Regions from separate parts of the Arthrobacter sp. UYCu712 genome, predicted to be linked through region 2. Evidence: riboswitches for the same ligand, from Rfam matches in the RefSeq annotation. Region 2 holds a riboswitch; the other holds the start of a gene.
What was found. Region 2 has a riboswitch for glycine ahead of gcvP (aminomethyl-transferring glycine dehydrogenase). Riboswitches for the same ligand answer to the same signal wherever they lie in the genome.
Positions count from the first base shown of each region.

Region 1: another riboswitch for glycine. It lies ahead of gcvP (aminomethyl-transferring glycine dehydrogenase); the one in region 2 lies ahead of gcvP (aminomethyl-transferring glycine dehydrogenase).

Region 1 is NZ_JBEPOZ010000007.1:50,482-53,881, forward strand. Features, by position in the region: gene ABIB51_RS09095 (MFS transporter) at 1-1,116, opposite strand, end outside; gene ABIB51_RS09100 (TetR/AcrR family transcriptional regulator) at 1,185-1,724, shown strand; glycine riboswitch at 1,920-2,018, shown strand; glycine riboswitch at 2,020-2,136, shown strand; gene gcvP (aminomethyl-transferring glycine dehydrogenase) at 2,186-3,400, shown strand, end outside.
Region 2 is NZ_JBEPOZ010000024.1:4,315-7,714, reverse strand. Features, by position in the region: gene ABIB51_RS18610 (alpha/beta fold hydrolase) at 1-459, shown strand, start outside; gene ABIB51_RS18605 (MOSC domain-containing protein) at 561-1,133, opposite strand; glycine riboswitch at 1,245-1,342, shown strand; glycine riboswitch at 1,344-1,450, shown strand; gene gcvP (aminomethyl-transferring glycine dehydrogenase) at 1,502-3,400, shown strand, end outside.

The sequences.
Region 1 (3,400 bases), on a different contig from region 2:
GAAAGCCACCAGGAAATAGCCCGCGGCGCTCAGCAGCAGGCCGCCGGCCACCACGAAGCCCGGCCGGACCTTGCGCACCAGCGGCACCACGAGCAGGCCGGCAACGACTGTGGCGATCAAGGCAGGGACCATCGCGACGCCCGATTCCGACGGCGACTGGCCCTCCAGCAGCTGCAGGTGCTGGGCCAGGAAGAGGATGAAGCCGTTGAAGGAGAACAGCGCCAGGACGTTCGCCGTGATGGCCGTGCTGAAGACACGGTTGCCGAAGAGGCTGACATCCAGCAGCGGGGCGGACGTGCCCCCGAGCTGCTGACCGCGCAGCAGGGCACGCTGCCTGCGGATGAAGACGTAGCCCATGAGCAGGCCGAAACCGATGGCCGCCAGCGGCGCCACGGCAACGCCGTGAGTAGCCAGGTCCTTGATGCCGTAGACCACCGGGACCATGACCAGCAGGGACAGGACAATGCTGGGCACGTCCACCCGGCCGGGATTCGGGTCCCGTGATTCCGGGATCAGCACGGGACCGAGCGCGAGTAGCGGCAGGATGATCGGCACGGCAACCAGCAGGATGGCGCCCCACCAGAAGTGCTCCACGAGCCAGCCGCCGAAGATCGGGCCCAGGGCGGCGCCGCCGGAGAAGCCCGCGGCCCAGATGGCCACGGCGAGCCGCCGCCGGTTCGGTTCGGGGAAAATGTTGCGGATCAGGGACAGCGTGGACGGCATCAGCATGGCCCCGAAAAATCCCAGCCCGGCCCGTCCGGCGATCAGCCATTCGGCGCTGGGCGCGAAGGCGGTGACGGCCGAGACAGCCGCGAAGCCCGTGCTGCCGATGAAAAGAAGCCGGCGGCGGCCGATCCTGTCGCCCAGGCTGCCCATAGCCACCAGCAGCCCGGCGAGCACCAGGGGATAGGCATCGACAATCCACAGCAGCTCGACTCCCGAGGCGTCGAGGCCGCGGGCGATCGCCGGCAGCGCAAAAGTGAGCGCCGTGTTGTCCACCGCGACCAGCAATACGGGGAACATCAGCAGGGACAGTGCCAGCCAGTCGCGCCACGCCGCCCGCGGGGCGGATGCCGGCGTTGTGCTGGTGGCTGCAGGAATCGATGTAGTCCTCATAACTGATAACTATACCGTCCAGACGGTACAGTTAAGAAATTCCGGGCAGGGCAGGCATGATGGGATCCATGCCCAGAAAACCCGTCGCCCGCGAAGCCGTCCTTGACGCCTTCGAATCCCTGCTGATCGAAGAGGGTGAACGGGCGGCAACGGTGGACGCCGTGGCCCGGCTGGCCGGAGTCTCCAAAGGCGGGCTGCTCTACCATTTCCCGAACAAGGAAGCCATGGTCTCCGTGCTGCTGGAACGGCTCGACCGGCTCCTCGGCGAGGACCTCGGGAGGATGGCCGCCGCTCCGGAAGGGGCTGCCGCATACTTCATCAAATCCTCGGTCTGGGCCGACACCCCGATGGACCGCGTCTTCGTCGCAGCCACCCGGCTGGCCGAAGTGGCCCACGAGGAAACCCTGCAGCGGATAGCCGCCGCCCAGGCGGGCTGGCTGGAACTGCTCGCCGCCGACGTCGGGCCGGGCATGGCCAAGGCGGTCCTCTACATGGGCGACGGGCTCTACTTCAACGCGATGCTGGCCCGCGGGCCGGGCGGACCGCTCCCGCAGGTCGGCGGGGATGTCGCGAGCCTGCTGGCCGCCGTCGAACGGCTGCGTGGCTGAGCCGGACACCGGGCAACTCCGGTCCGCCGAGGTCGCCGGAAACGCGCGAGGTCGCCGGAATTTTCCGGCGACCTCGCAGCCTTCCCGCGATTTCGCGTCCGGCCGGGGTCCTGGCGCCGTCATGGTTTGCGGTGCGGGGCCGGGCGTAGGACAATGGAAGCTGTGACTGCGGTCACGAGCAATTGAATATGCCATTGATCTGCGGCGGGAGAGTCCTGCAAGTAGGTACAAGCAGGCGCCGTAGGAGCAAACCCTCCCCAGGAATCTCTCAGGCCCATGTACCGCCGCGGCAAGGCAACTCTGGAAAGTAGCAGGCTGTCATCTGACATGCTGAGCTCACCGACGGTGCAAGCCGAGCCATGCGAAAGCACGGGTCCGCGGAAACTCTCAGGTCCAATACAGAGCGGGGAGGAACCCGAATCAATGCGGCGTACCCTGCCGCCTTAGTTATGGAGTTCCTTGTGACTGTTACCTCAGCCTCCACGTCCTTCGTTGACCGGCACATCGGCGCCCGCCGCCAGTCCGACGTCGACGCCATGCTGAAGGCTGTCGGCTACGACACCGTCGACGCGCTCGTAGACACCGCCGTCCCGAAGGACATCCGGCAGGACTCCGACCTCGCGCTCGGCGCAGCCCTGAGCGAAGTGGAAGTCCTCGCCGAACTGCGCAGGATTGCCGGGAAGAACAAGACGGCCGTCCAGATGATCGGGCAGGGTTACTCCGACACCCTCACCCCCGCGGTCATCCGCCGCAATATCCTTGAGGCCCCGGCCTGGTACACGGCCTACACGCCGTACCAGCCAGAAATCTCGCAGGGCCGGCTTGAGGCGCTGCTGAACTTCCAGACCATGGTCCAGGACCTCGTCGGGCTCCCCATCGCCAACGCCTCGCTGCTCGACGAAGCCACCGCCGTCGCCGAGGCCGTCCTGATGATGCGCCGCGCCAACAAGAACAAGACGGCCCACGACGGCAAGACCGTGCTGGACGCCGACTGCCTCCCGCAGACCATCGCGATCGTCAAGGGCCGCGCCGAGGCGCTCGGGTTCGAGGTCGAGGTCGCCGACCTCTCCAAGGGACTGCCCGACGGCGTCATCAACGGCGTCGTCCTGCAGCAGCCCGGCGTCTCAGGCCGCGTGTTCGACCACGCCGCCGTCATCGCCGACGCCAAGGAACGCGGCGCCCTCGTCACCGTCGCCGCGGACCTGCTGTCCCTCACCCTGATCACCTCCCCGGGCGAGCAGGGCGCGGACATCGCCGTCGGCTCGGCCCAGCGCTTCGGTGTTCCGCTGTTCTTCGGCGGCCCGCACGCCGCCTACATGGCAGTCCAGAAGGGCCTGGAGCGGTCCATGCCCGGCCGCCTCGTGGGCGTGTCCAAGGACAACGCCGGCGTCCCGGCCTACCGGCTGGCGCTGCAGACCCGCGAACAGCACATCCGCCGCGAGAAGGCCACGTCCAACATCTGCACCGCGCAGGCGCTGCTGGCCATCGTCGCCTCCTTCTACGCCGTCTACCACGGCCCGGACGGCCTCAAAGCAATCGCCGAGACCACGCACGGCCACGCCCGGACCATCGCCGCCTGGCTGAAGGCCGCCGGCCTGGACGTGCTGCACACGAGCTTCTTCGACACCGTCACCGTTTCGGTCCCCGGCAAGGCGGAACAGATCGTCGCCGCCGCC
Region 2 (3,400 bases):
GCCGGCGACGTCCTCGCTGTTTTGGACCAACTCAACGTGGAAACCGTGGACGTGCTGGGATTCAGTGCCGGCGGCCACACCGCCATCGCGCTGGGACTCGGGAGTCCCGCCGTCGTCCGCCGGCTCATCGCCGCCTCCACCTTTGCGAGCCGCGGCGCCGTGCCGGCCGAGTTCTGGGACGGAATGGCGAAGGCCACCCTCGATGACATGCCGGACACCTACAAGGACGCCGACCGCCGCCTCAACCCCGAACCCGGCCACCTGGGGCGGCTCTTCGAGCTGGACCGCCGGCGGATCCTGGACTTCCCCCGGATGGCCCGACGAAGAGCTCGGCACCATCACGGCCGCCACGCTGGTGGTGAGCGCCGACCGCGACGTTGTCGCCGCCGAGTATGCCGCGCGGATGGCAGGCGCCGTCCCGGGCGCCCGACTGCTGGTGGTCCCCGGCGGCCATGGTGACTACCTCGGCGAGCAGGCAGCCAGCGGCGGGTAGCTGACGACGGCGGGACCTCCCGCCGTCGTCCTTTGAGCACGCCTGATCAGCGAGGCGCCGCGGCAGGCTAGGGCAACCGCGACGGGCGCAACAGGGTCGCGTCGCCTGCGCGTCCGGGGTCGAGCGGCACGGGGCTGATCAGCACTGCCGGTCCGCGGTGCAGGATGCCGTCGGAAAGCACCTGGCAGCGCACGCCGCCCCGCCCGCGCATGGCTTTGTGGGCACCCGGGGCGAGCATCTCATCCATCCAGACGCAAGGATGGGCAGGCCGCCCGGCCTTGAGCCGCACGAGGTCACCGCGCGATTCCAGTGCGAAATTTTGCCCGAGCAGCGGCGCCAGGTGGGCTCCCCTGAGGACCACGTTGCGGCGCGTCAGGAGCGGGTCGAGGGGTACCGTGCCCAGTTCCGCGGCGATCTCCTCGAGAGCCTCGATCGCGAACACTGTCACTGCGGCATCCATGTGCGCTGCCTTGCCGAAGAACCGATCACCGACGATGCCCTTGCCGGCCACCAGCTCCACGTGCTCGGCATCGGTGGTAGGGACATCGGCCGCGCCTTCCCGGGCTCGCCCGAAGTAGGCGTGCGCCGGCGACACGAGCAGGTGCAGGACCTCCACGTCATACCTGTAGCTAGCCGTCATCCTCCAAAACTATCGTCCCGCGGTACTACCGCCTTATGAGACCCGCTGTTGCATCCCGCCAAAGCAGCAGGTAAAGTGTGAGCCGTGTCACCCATTTAGTGGCACGGCTTATGATCTGCGGCGGGAGAGTCCTGCCGGTACGTTCAGCAGGCGCCGTAGGAGCAAATCCTCCCCAGGAATCTCTCAGGCCCACGTACCGCCGCGGCAAGGCAACTCTGGAAAGCAGTCCGGGAAACCGGGCTCACCGACGGTGCAAGTGGCGCCCTGCTAACAGCAGGCAAAGCGGAAACTCTCAGGTCCAATACAGAGCGGGGAGGAACCCGAATCATCGTGACGCTTTGGCGCCACCTGAATTATGGAGTTCCTCAATGACGGTTCAATCGTCCCCGTCCACGTTCGCAGACCGCCACATCGGCGCGCGCCGCCAAACAGACATCGACACCATGCTCAAGGCCGTCGGCTACGACAGCCTTGACGGCCTCGTCGACAATGCGGTTCCCGATTCCATCCGCCAGGAAAAGCCGCTCAGCCTGGACAGCGGACTCAGCGAAGTCGAGGTACTGGCCGAGCTGCGCATGCTGGCCGCGAAGAACAAGACCGCGGTCCAGATGATCGGCCAGGGCTACTACGACACCATCACCCCGGCCGTCATCCGCCGGAACATCCTCGAAGCCCCCGCCTGGTACACCGCCTACACGCCCTACCAGCCGGAAATCTCACAGGGCCGGCTCGAGGCGCTGCTGAACTTTCAGACCATGGTCCAGGAACTCACAGCGCTCCCGGTAGCCAACGCGTCGCTCCTCGACGAGGCCACCGCCGTCGCCGAGGCCGTGCTCCTGATGCGCCGCGCCAACAAGAACAAGCCGGCCCAGCACGGCAAGACCGTCCTGGACGCCGACTGCCTGCCGCAGACAATCGCCATCGTGTTGGGCCGCGCCGAGGCCCTCGGCTTCGAGGTGGAGGTCGCGGACCTCTCCAAGGGACTGCCCGACGGCGACATCAGCGGTGTCGTGCTGCAGCAGCCGGGCGTTTCCGGCCGGGTGTGGGACCAGTCCGGCGTGATCGCAGAGGCCAAGGACCGGGGCGCACTGGTCACAGTGGCAGCCGACCTCCTGGCGCTCACCCTGATCACCCCTCCGGGCGAGCAGGGCGCGGACATCGCCGTCGGCTCGGCCCAGCGCTTCGGTGTCCCGCTGTTCTTCGGCGGCCCGCACGCCGCGTACATGGCGGTCCGGAGCGGCATGGAACGCACGCTCCCCGGCCGCATTGTCGGCGTCTCCAAGGACAACGCCGGCGTCCCCGCCTACCGCCTGGCCCTCCAGACCCGCGAGCAGCACATCCGCCGCGAGAAGGCCACGTCCAACATCTGCACCGCGCAGGCACTGCTGGCCATCGTCTCCTCGTTCTACGCCGTCTACCACGGCCCCGACGGACTGAAGGCTATCGCCGAGACCGTCCACAACAACGCCCGCACCCTCGCCACCACGCTGAAGATCGCGGGCCGGGAACTGGTGAGCGACTCCTTCTTCGACACCGTTACGGTCCGTGTGCCCGGCAAAGCCCACAAGGTCATCACCGCCGCCGAAGCCCGGGGCATCAACCTGCGCCTCATCGATACGGACACAGTTGGCGTGTCAGTCGATGAGACGACGACGGCGGAGGTCATCTCCGCGGTCGTCGTCGCCTTCGGTGCCGGTCCAGTTGTGGAGGCCAAGGGTTTCGAGCTGCCCGAGAGGGTGCTGCGCACCTCCGAATTCCTGCAGCACCCGGTCTTCAATACCCACCGCTCCGAGACCCAGCTGCTGCGCTACATCCGCAAGCTCTCGGACCGGGACCTCGCGCTGGACCGGACCATGATCCCGCTGGGCTCCTGCACCATGAAGCTGAACGCCACCGCAGAAATGGAAGCGATCTCCTGGCCGGAGTTCGCCTCCATCCACCCCTTCGCCCCGGACTCCCAGACCGAGGGCTGGCGCGAACTCATCAGCGGCCTCGAAGCTGACCTCGCTGAGATCACGGGCTACGACCAGGTCTCCATCCAGCCCAACGCCGGATCGCAGGGTGAGCTCGCCGGCCTCCTGGCCATCCGCGGCTACCATCACTCCCGCGGGGACGCCCAGCGCAACGTCTGCCTGATCCCGGCCTCCGCCCACGGCACCAACGCCGCCTCCGCCGTGCTGGCCGGCATGAAGGTCGTCGTCGTGGCCACGGCCTCCGACGGCACGATCGACCACGGGGACCTCGCCGCCAAGATCGAGGCCCACAAG